3 regions of the Neobacillus sp. PVCKKU3 genome follow, and region 1 is predicted to be linked to each of the others. Evidence: riboswitches for the same ligand, from Rfam matches in the RefSeq annotation. Region 1 holds a riboswitch; each other region holds the start of a gene.

Region 1 (4,296 bases):
CGACTGCCGCTGAGGATTCGTATGCTGCAGCTAAGTGGGTGGCGGAAAATGCTGCCGAGATTCAAGTAGACCCTGAGCGTATTGCAGTAGGAGGTGATAGTGCTGGCGGAAACCTTGCAGCAGTTGTGGCCTTAATGGCTCGTGAACAGGGAGGCCCTTCATTTGCCTATCAAATGCTTATCTATCCTGTTACCAATCACGCTTATGACACGGACTCTTATCGTGATAATGCCGAGGGTTATTTTTTAACAAAAAATACAATGGTCTGGTTCTGGAATCATTATCTTCGTAATGAAGAGGATGGCCAAAATCCGTATGCTTCGCCATTATTGGCAGAGGACTTAAGCGGACTTCCGCCAGCGCTGGTGATTACGGCAGGCTTTGACCCGTTACGCGATGAAGGGGAAGCCTATGCGGAACGGCTGAAATCAGCAGGCGTACCGGTGGAAGCGACACGCTATGACGGAATGATTCACGGTTTCTTCTGGATGCCAGGGGTGTTAGCGGAGGCGCATAACGCCATCAACCAGGCAGCCAATGCCTTGAAGGATGCATTTAATGCTATAAAAACTAGATAGATATATTGCAGATTTTTAGGAGGCTAAATCAAAACAGGAAGGATATATTTAACCATTGTAAAATTGACCTTAAAATAATCAACTGAAAACAGGGTGGTCCTACCAGTGGCTACTCTGTTTTTCTATTAGCACCTAAATTTTGGTGTGATTTTTTACGATTCTTTTTAATGTATTTTTCATAATCATTAGATGGATTATCTTTGTCTAGAATTCTTTACCAATTTATAATCAACAATTTACATAACCTATACAGAGAATTAAAATCTCCTTGCTATGTTATTAATAGATATATTTTTTAAACTGTGAACTTAAAAAACTAGAGGAGGTTTTGTTATGAGTAATCTGGATTCACAAAAAGAAATGGACAGAAGGAAATTTATCAAAATCGGAGGTATAGGTACACTTGCATTAACACTCGGAGCAGCTGGCCTTCCAAAAGATTTGTTTACTGGGACAGCTTATGCTGAATTAAATGATGATATGAAGCTTCAATTTAATCCAGACGGCAAATTCAAGATTGTTCAGTTTAATGATACACAGGATGATGAAAATATTGACCGCCGTACCATACAACTGATGGAAAAGGTCCTTGATACAGAGAAACCGGATTTTGTAGTCCTTAACGGAGACAACATCACTGGGGGCTGTGACACTCCTAGCGAAATGAAACAAGCCATCAACAATGTGGCCCAGCCGATGGAGCAAAGAGGGATTAAGTGGGCCATTACATACGGAAATCATGATGAGGATTCCACTCCAAAAAGCGGCCTAAATGAGGAAGATATGCTGGGCATTTATATGTCTTACCGATACAATATGAACACACCTGGGGTAAAAGACGTTACAGGTACGGGTAACATGAATCTTCTTATCAAAAATTCAAAAGGGACAGATGCAGCGTTCAACCTCTGGCTGCTTGACAGTGGAAGATATGCCCCTCAAACGATTGCGGGTCAAGATTTTCAAGGATACCCAACCTGGGACTGGCTCCGTATGAACCAAGTCAGCTGGTATTATGAGACGTCAAAAAAACTGGAACAGCAATGGGGTCATAAAGTTCCATCGCTAGTATTTATTCATATACCGCTTTGGGAGCACAGATTTATGTGGTTTGGAAGTGTTGACGGAAGAACGGATGCCCATCACGCAAAGGCCTTGATTAAACACAATATTGTGGGTGAAAGAAATGAAGAGGAATGCCCGGGTCCAATCAACAGCGGAATGTTTTCAGCAATGCTAGAAAGAGGGGATGTCAAAGGGGTCTTCTGTGGACACGACCATGTCAATACTTATATGGGTAATTATTATGGAATCTTGCTTGGCTATTCAGGCAGCACAGGTTTTGGCGCATACGGCCTACCAGGGGCTGACCGAAATAGATTGCGCGGTGCCCGAGTTTTCAATTTAGATGAAAACACGAAGGACGTTCTTGTGGAAACTCATATGGTGTTTGCTAAAGATTATGGCATCGATTTGACTGCCAATGACCAAAGTACTGCGCCTGCACCAATAGATGAAAGCAAAAAGAAAGAAAAAGTAATCAAAAGCTAATTTTAAGATGATGCATAGGGACGGTTCTCGCGCCTCAATTTCTAGCAAAAATGAGGCATAAGAACCGTCCCCATGCATCTTCCCATGAATCTTTATAATTTTTGTTATGTAATATTTGAAAAAATTGTAATATAATATAAATAATTAGTTTATTTAGATAAAGGCAAACTTCTCGAAAGAGTGGGACGCAAAGCTACAGGTCTAAGGTTTGAAACTATGATGGCTGAGCTGCCTAAAATAGTATATATTTTAGGGGGATTTCATTTTGACTACATATGTTTATGACAACGAACTTGAAATGGATGTGGTGGAACTTAGTGATGAAAATATTATAGAGGGGTACATAACAGCTTTACTAAAAATGGCCGACAAAAATTATAAATTCTTAGAAAAAGAATTGTTGAAAAGAAGGTTATTTTTGGTTGCCTTAGAACGTTACGATACAAGAAAGGTGTTATTCCATTCTGGCTTTGCTGACTAGGGTTCATCTAAAAAAGGGCAACTCTAGAAGCCACTTGAAAAAGAAAGCTCCATGGACTTTTTAAAGTGCTTGGAGCTTTCTTTTTTATTTTAAAAACTATTCCTATAAACATAAGCATCTTTCGGCTGCTCGATGATTTTATAATCCGTTACTTTTAAAATAGGAATTTTCATTTTAAAAGGCTGATAATACATCGTGTCCATCGTTCCTGTTACTTCGTACCACTGATCATTTGGGATGTGGACATTTTCAGGGAATTGAATCATCATTCCGAACACACCAGAGTCGGCAATACAGTGAATAATCCCAAATCGGAATAAGAAGATTTGGTTGCCGTTTAACCCCGGACCGTTATATGAAAAACCCTTCATCGTCATGGTTTTCCCAACAAATTCGCCGGAAAAGTTGTAGATGACTTCCAGACCTTTTAAATAGTCCTCATCTGTTAAGGTAATATGGTCATTTCCTTTATACGATTTGAATTCCTTTTTGACTAAATCCGTAAATGCATCTTGGCCCATAAATTTACTCATGTCGGGATTTAATATTTGGTGCATGCCATAACGGTCGGCCCCGTCCTCTAACGTAGGAAAACTAAATCCTTTGGCATTAACTAATTGTGAATCTAGGGTCGCTACCGGCAAAAACACACCTGTCAAAGCGGGAAGAACAATCATCGTATACGAAACCGTTCTTTTTAGCTTTTTTCCAAAAGAAGGCTTTTTATGGTCATGTGAATGATCGTGATGGCATTCATGACATTCCAATTCTATCTCTGATTTTTTCTCTTTAAAGTACCATCTGATTCCTTCTACAATAGTTAGGAAGAATAGGGCATAAATCATACTGTAGGAAAGAAAGGAATACTTCATATTAATATACTTCGAAATGTTTCCTGATAAATGCAAATAGAAAAACAAGTTGGTAAACAATAATAAAATCACGACGCGAAACATATTCTTCCCTCCTTTACAGTAATAGTGAACCGATAAATACGAATGCTGAAATTAACGAAACAAGCAGGATAACGAATTTTGGCTTAAACGTTCCGAACATCATCAGCAGGTTCTTGATGTCAACCATTGCACCAAACACCAAGAATGTCACAATTGAACTTTGTGAAAATGTGTTTCTGAAAGACGAAGCAACAAACGCATCCGCTTCAGAACAAATTGATAAAATGAACGCCAGCGCCATCATGACAAGAACACCCGCTACTTTGGAATGTCCAAGTGCAGCCAACGTAGAAGTCGGGATAAAGGTTTGCATCGCTGAAGCGATTAACGAACCCATCACCAAGTACTTTCCGACGTGGAAAAATTCATCGATGGTATGAGTGATCACGCTGACCAATTTTTGCTTCGTATTTTGTTTCGAATGGTCATGGACATGACCATGTTCATCGGCATTCAGCCTTAACTGGTTCGTCTTGACCACGAAAGAAAGAACAATCCCGACTAAAATCGAAACCACAATGGCAAACCCGGCACGATACCAAACCATCGTCCAGCTATTGCCAAAGGCGATATACGTTGAAAAAAGAACAATCGGATTGATAATTGGTCCGGTGAGCATAAACGAAATCGCGGCGGGAAGGGCCACACCTTTTTCGACTAATCTTTTCGTAATTGGAACAATTCCACATTCACAGCCTGGAAAAATTGCGCCTACGAAACTAGCAGTTAT
Region 2 (4,296 bases), on a different contig from region 1:
GACAAGGACCCTGCCATAATGCACAGTGACTTCGATACGCTGGCGGAAATCGGCATCACCTCAAGTACTAACTACCGGGATAATGGCAAGCTCGTCATCGATGAAATAAAATTAAAAGCTGCACTGGAAAATAATCTAGACCAAGTCGCTCAGCTTTTTTCAAAAAAATACGATATGGGGGCTTCCTCCAACAACACAGTTAACAATGCCGATGAGTTTCAAAACAGCGGTATCGCCTGGCGATTGTACGACCAGCTCAACGAAACGATGAAGGATATTACGAAAACGGCTGGGTATTCGAGTGACACTTATCTTTCCAAAGCGTTAAAGAGGCTGGATGAACAAATTGATTCCTGGGAGAAACGCCTGCAGACAAAGGAAAGCTATTACTGGAAGCAGTTCACGGCGATGGAGCAGGCCATCCAGAAATCGAATACGCAAAGCAGCTGGCTGATGCAGCAAATGGGTGGTGGAATGTAATCGATGGAGAAACAAAAAGAGCAGTTTTTAAAAGATTACTATCAGCTGACAAGCAATCTACTAGAAACGAATGAAGTAGAACTTATAGAACAGCTGCTCCAAGAACGAGACCAGTGCATTGAGAAAGTAAACGAGCTAGATCAACGTAACGGCGCCATCCTCATGAGCGAAGCCATCAAGGAAGAGCTCCGGCGCATTCACCCGTTAGAACGAAAGCTTCAGGAAAAATTAACTAGGGCCAAGCAAAAGATTCTTGCGGCGATTGGTTCTCTACAAAAAGAGAAAACAATCAAACAGCAGTACGGGGAACCAACTGCGGCAGCGGTAAGCGGAATTTTTTACGACAAGCGAAAATAAGGGAAAGGTGTGAGATGATGGCTCTGAATAATGCCTATCAATCCTACGAAAATAATCAAGTACTATATGCGAAAAAAGAAGAGCTGCCCCTTTTGTTATATACCGGGGCGATTAAATTTATCCTTCAGGCCAGAATGGCAATGGAGAAAAAAGACTGGCAAAGGGCTAATGACCGTATCCAGCGGGCTCAAAAAATTGTCACTGAATTAATGGTTACCCTGAATATGGATATCGAAATCTCAAAATCTTTCATAGTACTTTATGATTACATGAAGGAAAAGTTAATAGAGGCGAATATCAAAAAGGAAGAGCAACTGTTAGTTGAAGTGGAAAAAATGTTAACAGAACTGCAGGATACCTGGAAAGAAGCACTGAAAATAGTACGGCCTGCTTAACTAATTTAAGTTAAGTAGGCCTTTTTAATTAATTTTGTTGTCAGATTACTAAAACCATTGTATTATTATTTTTGTAGGAAAAATTCGACAATATAATTTCCAAAAATCGACAAATACAATCCGATAATAGCAAACCTGGGGAAACCCAGCGACGCAAAGCTATAGGGGCTAAGGATCCGAAGGGATTACGCCAGCCAGTTGCCGAAGAGTCATAGTTTACCCTATTAGACTATTCTTCGGAATGGTCTTTTTTATGTCCCAAAAACTAAAATTTGAGTATTCTGAATATTTGATAGGAGAGCTGATCCATGTCGATGCTTCAAAATATTAATCTCGTCCAACGTGCTTTAGATGCCTCTGTGTTAAGACATAATGCCATTTCCAATAATATCGCCAATGTGAACACCCCAAACTATAAACCCCAAAAGGTTATTTTTGAAGACATTTTAAAACAAGAACTTTCCGGTGCTGGCTTTGACGGGAAGAGAACCAATGCCAAGCATATCCCAATCGGCATAGCTGCTTCAAGCAAGCCTTTGGTGACCCAGGAACCTACTATCATGCAAAATAGCGGCAATGGGGTGGATATGGATAGTGAGATGACGGAGTTGACCAAAAACTCGATTTGGTACCAAACATTATCATACCAGATAAGCGAAGAATTCAATTTACTCAAAACAGCAATTAAGAGCAGGTAGGTGATTCATAATGTCGATGTTCCAACCCTTAAATATTAGTTCTTCAGCCCTAACTGCCCAGCGCTTAAAAATGGATACAATCTCCTCCAACATCGCCAATGCTACGACCACCCGGGGCCAATTGGTGGATGGGGTCTGGATGCCTTACCGGCGGAAGATGGTCGAGGTGCAAGCGAATGGGACGGGAGGGACCCCATTCAGCCAATTCTTGCAAAATGAAATGAATTCAAATGGGGTCAAGGTTACAAGAATCGTAGAAGACAAGACTCCGTTTCGGCCGGTTTATGACCCGACCCATCCCGATGCCAATAATGAAGGCTACGTGATGATGCCAAACGTGGACATTACAAAAGAAATGGTCGATCTGATGACAGCCTCCCGTACCTATGAAGCGAACATCACAGCCTTTAATGTTGGAAAAAATATGTCGCTGAAAGCCTTAGATATTGGCAGATAAGGAGTGTTAAAGAATGAGAATTGATCAGCTGTTTCCGGCGCAAGCATCGATCGTGGGAAAAACTCAAAATGCACAGCCCGCTTCCGTGTCAGGCACCTCTTTTTCGAACTCGTTAAGCGAGGCCTTACAGAAAGCAAATGAAACAATTGTCCAATCGGAAAACATGTCCGAAAAAATAGCCACAGGTGAAATAAAAAATATCCATGACGTCACCATAGCTGCACAAAAAGCACAAATCGCCCTGCAGCTGACAACCCAAGTAAGGGACAAAGTAGTCGAAGCCTACCAAGAAATCATGAGAATGCAAGTTTGAGGCATGGGGACGGTTCTTGTGCATCATTTTTCACTGAGGCATAGGGACGGTTCTTGTGCATCACCTTATCAGGAAGTCATGTAAAGAATGCAGGTTTTAAAGGTGCAGCCGATTTTTGGCTAGCATAGCGGAGGGCTTATGAATCAGAAATTTAATGATTTCAAGGAAAAACTCTCGCAGTTTTGGAAAAACGCGAGCAAGAAAAATAAAACATTGTATATTGGTACGTTTATTTTAGTAGTGGCCCTTCTCAGCGTTGGTATTTTTTATTTTTCCAAGCCCAGCCTCGTGCCTTTGTATGCCAATAGCTTGAGTCAAAAGGAAATTGGCGAGATTAAGGCCGTCTTGGAAAAGCAGGGGGTTACGGACATAGAAGTGTCCAATAATGGCACACAAATCCTCGTTCCGAAAGAGCAGGCAGCAGACCTGATCGTCAACCTGGCGGCAGAAGGGTATCCAAAGAACGGTCCGATTAGTTTTTCGGAGCAGACAAAGGATTTGAAATTTGGCGTAACCGACCGCGAGCTTGATGCCATCGAGAGGGAAGTCATTCAAGGGCAGCTGGCCAATTTAATGACGAAAATCAACGGCGTCAAAAATGCGGAGGTCATGATTACTCTTCCGAAGGACAGCGTGTTTATTCGGCCGGAGGAGGAAGGGAAAGCGAGCGCATCGATTATTGTTGATCTCGAGCCTGGTTACGAATTGGAAAAACAACAGATTAAAGCTCTTTACCATCTAGCATCGAAGAGTATTCCTAATCTGCCAGAAGAAAACATCGTCATCACTGATGAAAATGGCCAGCTTCTGTCTTTGCCGCAGTCGGGCGATAATGCCTTTGCCGGGGTAGACAGCTATGAAAGCCAACGAGAGATCAAGCAAAAGGTAGAGGCGGACATTCAGCGCAGCATCCAGCAGATGCTCGGCACGATGCTCGGACAGGATAAGGTGCTGGTCCAGACCTTTGTGAAGCTGAATTTCGACCAGGTGAGGACGCAGCAGAATTTAGTCGAACCGCTTCCGGATTCCGATAAAGGAATGGCTGTTAGTGTTGAAGAGGTCACGAAATCCTACAGCGGATCGGGAGCCGTTCCAAGCGGAGTGGACGGCACCGGTGAAGGCGATGTGCCTGCCTATGCGGCTGAAGGCAGCGGCGGAAAAAATGACTACCAGGAAAAAGTTAATCGCGTCAACTATGAATTCAACCGGATTACAAAGGAAATGGTAGAAAGCCCGTATACGATTGACGATTTGACCATTAACGTCGGAGTGGAACCGCCGAATCCGAAAAATGCGTCATCCTTAACAGCGGATACGCAGGATAATATCCGAAATATTATTGCCAACGTAGTACGGACAGCGATTAAGGACAATAAGGGGCTAACGGATGCCGATATCAACAACCGCATCACCGTATTCCCAAGAGAATTTGCCGGTAAAAAGGTTTTGACGCCTGCCAAGACGGATTTAAGTCAAAAGGAAACTTATATGAATTATATCTGGATTGGAGCAGCAGCATTAGGTCTCCTTTTAGTCGGTGGTTTGATTCTCGCCGCCCTGCTTAGAAGGAGAAAGAAAGAGGACATGGAGTCAGCC
Region 3 (4,296 bases), on a different contig from region 1:
CAAGAACTACACTTAGCGTTAGGATTTTTTTCATCATTTTCATCCTTTTGGTGTCAAAATTACAGATAGAGGTCGATTAATAGGCCTTTGATTTCCCCTATCTTATCAAGCAATTGAATATTTGCATCCTCTTTTTCTAAAATTTTCTTCGACAGCTCCAACAGATTTTTATCAATCTCTTTAATAATTTTTAGCCTCCTCCCCCTATTCATTGACGTGAAAGAATCCGTTATTTCTAAAGAGAGGCCATTTTTTACAACTTCCTGCAAAAAGGATTGAATTAATTTTTTATATTTTTGAAGATCAGCAGCCGTTCGTGACTGAACCAATCGCTCCCCTTGCTTTTGAATCCCGTCTAAAAGGGAGCTTAGCTGCTCTTTTACCAAATTGGTTTTTGAATCTGTCAATATCTGTTGAAATGAGGATGATTCAGCTTGCTTCGTTTCTTTTTGAAAAAACATTTTATCGTTTGTGACACCAAATCCGTGACTGACTTTCAAGAGAAAACACCTTCCAAACGCTTAAGTTTGTGATTGTCGATATTTGTAAAACTAAATTACAATAAATTATTAATTTTAGCAATCATTAGAAAAGGAGAAATTTATGACGACATTTATCGGTTTGATTCTGGCTATCGTTTCTATCGGTGTAGGGATGGTATTAAAAGGCGCATCGTTTGAAGCGTTGGCGAACCCTGCTGCCTTTTTAATTATTTTTGGCGGAACGATCTCTGCCTTGTTTATCGCCTTTCCCATGAGTGAAATAAAAAAAATTCCGATGCTGCTGAAAATTGCTTTTGTCGAACCAAAGCAGCCCAGCCAAGATGAAGTCATCAAGATGATGGTGGAGTGGTCGATGGTGGCGAGGCGCGAAGGCGTACTTGCATTAGAGGAAATTTCCGAGTCCGTCGAGGATCCTTTTTTAAAAAATGGCCTTGAAATGATTATTGACGGCAGTGACCGGGACCAAATGGAGGAAATTTTGTTTAGCGAGCTAGAAGCAGCGGCAGACCGGCACAAGGCCGGCAGCCTCGTCTTCAGCCAGGCGGGGACGTATGCGCCGACACTAGGCGTTTTGGGTGCTGTGGTTGGTTTAATTGCGGCGCTCGGAAATCTTCAGGACATGGACAAACTCGGACACTCGATTGCCGCCGCCTTTATCGCGACCTTGTTAGGGATTTTTTCCGGATATGTCCTGTGGCATCCAATTTCCAATAAACTGAAGCGCATTGCGAAAAAAGAGCAGGACCTGAAACTGATGATGATGGAGGGACTTCTTGCCATCCAGGAAGGGTTAACACCTAAATTGATTGAACGAAAGCTGGCTGTTTATTTGCCAACAAAGGCACGTTTGAAACAGGAGGAAATGGTCGTGAAAGAGGTCGAGAGTCTGTAAGACTGTGAGTTCAAGCTGGAAAAATAGAGGCTGCGTTTTGACTAGGACATCTTGTAAGAAAGGAGGAATAGAACGGTGAGGAGGCGGAGACTGCAAGATAATGATGAGCATATGGACGAAAGCTGGTTAATTCCTTACGCGGACCTTTTGACCCTGCTGCTTGCTTTGTTTATCGTCCTGTTTGCTTCGAGCAGTATCAATTCGGAAAAGCTGCAGCAAATCATGGTTTCGATGAATTCAGCTTTGAGCGGCAAAGGAAGCAGTTTGATTTTAAAAGAAAATGCCAGCTCTCCTGTGGTGAAGCCGCTCGAAAAAACTGCCGGCAAGGTAGAGAAACAGGAAGAGAATGAAAAATTGCACAGCCTGATGGAGAATATTCAAAGCTATATAGAGGCACGCGGCTTGGAAAAGGTCATCACCGTTCAGGACGAGCCTAAGGGAATCAAGCTTTCCCTAAAGGATGTCATTTTGTTTGAGTCCGGCAGCGCCGAATTGAAGGGAAATTCCCCTGCAATTTTGGGTGACTTGCTGGATTTGATTAAAGGAGTGCAAAACCCTATCAGCATTGAGGGCCACACGGATAATGTCCCGATTACCGGGGGCAGATTCAGGTCGAACTGGGAATTGTCGTCTGCCCGTGCTTTGTCCGTTCTTTACTTTTTTGAGCAAAATGGCATCTCTTCTGATAAATTGCAATTTGCCGGCTTTGGCGAGCAAAAGCCGCTGTATCCGAATGACACAGTAGAGCACCGGCAGGCCAACCGGCGGGTAGATATCATGATTCTAAAAGTCCAAGAATAATTTTTTCCCAATATAAAAAACGGGAAAACACTTGCTGAGACAAGTTGTTCATCGTCAAAATAGTAGTAATTCCATAAATCGTACGATAAAGGCAAACCCATTGAAAAATGGCGACGCAAAGCTACAGGGGCTAAGGTCATTGGTCATTCCGATCATCATGCTAGCCAGCTTCCGAATACGGACTCCTGCGATTTATGACAATAGAAGAGGAGTGGAAATGGAATGAATACATTATTAGCTAAATTCAAAAAAGAGTGGCACTTGTTTAGGGTGAATTACCATGAGCTGTTGCTTGCAGACTGTCTTGACTATGAGTTGCAGTGCAAGCTCGAACAAAAGATTACTTACCATAAAATGAGATTAAATAGTTATTGTTGAGAATTAATTCCTCCCTTGATTGGTTTTGGACATGGAAAATAAAGGTCTACGAATTTCTAACAATATCTGCGATAATAGTAATAGATTTGTGAGAGTTCATTCAAAACACCATCAAGGAAGGAAGCAGCAATGAAACAATCTATAAGTTCAAAATCCATCAGCCTGGCGCTCACTATATCCATTATTGCCATATCGTTTTCGGCTATCTTTGTGAAATGGTCCGACGCGCCGGCTTCTATTTTAAGTATGTACCGAATGTTGTTTGCCAGTTTGTTATTGGCCCCGATGGTCTGGGTGAAGCGCAAGGAGTTTAAAAAAGTGAGTCCAAAAAATGGCGCCATGCTCTTTTTCTCCGGAGTTTTTCTGGCCCTGCATTTTGTTCTTTGGTTCGGCTCCTTAAAGTTAACCACGGTTGCAAGCTCGACCATCATTCTCGCCCTGCAGCCGATTATTTCGCTGGTAGGCGGATTTTTTCTTTTTAAAGAAAGAACGACTGCTTCCGCACTGGCTACTATGGGGATTGCAATCATCGGAGCGATGATGATTGGCTGGGGAGACTTCGGCTTAAGCGCTGATGCCATCCGTGGCGATCTTCTCTCCTTTTTCAGCGTTATCGCGGTGGTCGGTTATTTATTTATCGGGCAAACCGTCGTGAAAAATGTATCCCACTGGATATACAGCTTTAGCGTGTTCCTCTGTGCGGGGATTGTGCTTGTTGTTTATAATCTATGGGCCGGAGTGCCTTTTCTCGATTATCCGCCTAAAGAATGGGGGATTTTCCTACTGCTAGCCATCGTTCCGAGCCTTAGCCATGTGATTAATAACTGGCTATTAAACTATGTGAACGCGACAACCATTTCGATGAGTATTCTCGGCGAACCAGTCGGCAGCACGATTTTAGCTGTCATTTTACTCGGGGAGCGATTATCAGGCTGGCAAATCGCCGGCGGCCTCCTCGTCTTGCTCGGCGTCTTCTTCTTCATGAGCAAAAAACAAAAAGCCGCCCCGCCAATGCAGAAAGCAGCTGAAAACGAAAACTTCCACATAAACGAAACCCCCGGGGCCTAAGCTCACGGGGTTTTTGATGCATGAGAACCGTCCGAGACAACTGAAAAATCGACTTTTTACTAACACTTTTTTAACCGGTCATGCATGTTTTGTTAAAAATCGGTAGATATCTCTATTTTCTTCAATAATGAATAGATGCTAAATTGCATATTTTTGTCTTTAAGCATGGATAATCCCCCTCTTGGTAATGGTTTCTCGACAATTCCATTACACCCAAATGGGGGATTTTTCTTTTTATTCGTAGAAATTATTTATCCTGAAAAACTTCCAATTATTTGCAAGTGTTTTTCAGTGGTCTCGAACCGTCCCTCTGCCTCAAAATGAGACACGAGAACCGTCCCCATGCATCATTGTGACTGCGGGGTTTTTAATGACGCAGTCGATGTGTACGCCGGCTTCGTTGGTGCCGCCGAATGGTTTGTTGCTGCCGAAGGCGATGTGGACGGTTCCGAATACTTTTTCGTCTTCTAGGACGTTACCGGTCAGGCGGGCTTTTTTGTTGGTGCCGATGCCAAATTCGGCGATGATTCTGCCATTGCCGTCACCTAGGATTTCCAGCAATCGATTTCCGTCTTCACCGCTGGCATCTACCAAACGGCCTTTTTCAAGAGTCAAGGTAATAGGTTCCTTCAAGACGCCGATTCCTGCAATAGA

What was found. Region 1 has a riboswitch for cyclic di-GMP ahead of ACNQGS_RS21860 (hypothetical protein). Riboswitches for the same ligand answer to the same signal wherever they lie in the genome.
Region 2: another riboswitch for cyclic di-GMP. It lies ahead of flgB (flagellar basal body rod protein FlgB); the one in region 1 lies ahead of ACNQGS_RS21860 (hypothetical protein).
Region 3: another riboswitch for cyclic di-GMP. It lies ahead of ACNQGS_RS12175 (DMT family transporter); the one in region 1 lies ahead of ACNQGS_RS21860 (hypothetical protein).

What each region holds. Positions count from the first base shown of each region.
Region 1 is NZ_JBLVQN010000038.1:5,548-9,843, reverse strand. Features, by position in the region: gene lipP1 (LipP1 family hormone-sensitive lipase) at 1-578, shown strand, start outside; gene ACNQGS_RS21865 (metallophosphoesterase family protein) at 912-2,129, shown strand; cyclic di-GMP riboswitch class I at 2,282-2,365, shown strand; gene ACNQGS_RS21860 (hypothetical protein) at 2,395-2,610, shown strand; gene ACNQGS_RS21855 (TIGR03943 family putative permease subunit) at 2,700-3,566, opposite strand; gene ACNQGS_RS21850 (permease) at 3,580-4,296, opposite strand, start outside.
Region 2 is NZ_JBLVQN010000015.1:94,692-98,987, forward strand. Features, by position in the region: gene fliD (flagellar filament capping protein FliD) at 1-480, shown strand, start outside; gene fliT (flagellar protein FliT) at 484-837, shown strand; gene fliS (flagellar export chaperone FliS) at 855-1,232, shown strand; cyclic di-GMP riboswitch class I at 1,351-1,438, shown strand; gene flgB (flagellar basal body rod protein FlgB) at 1,541-1,930, shown strand; gene flgC (flagellar basal body rod protein FlgC) at 1,941-2,387, shown strand; gene fliE (flagellar hook-basal body complex protein FliE) at 2,401-2,700, shown strand; gene fliF (flagellar basal-body MS-ring/collar protein FliF) at 2,839-4,296, shown strand, end outside.
Region 3 is NZ_JBLVQN010000015.1:72,281-76,576, reverse strand. Features, by position in the region: gene ACNQGS_RS12195 (flagellar basal body-associated FliL family protein) at 1-34, opposite strand, end outside; gene ACNQGS_RS12190 (YaaR family protein) at 60-500, opposite strand; gene motA (flagellar motor stator protein MotA) at 604-1,395, shown strand; gene ACNQGS_RS12180 (OmpA family protein) at 1,471-2,196, shown strand; cyclic di-GMP riboswitch class I at 2,277-2,372, shown strand; gene ACNQGS_RS12175 (DMT family transporter) at 2,704-3,642, shown strand; gene ACNQGS_RS12170 (aminopeptidase) at 3,958-4,296, opposite strand, start outside.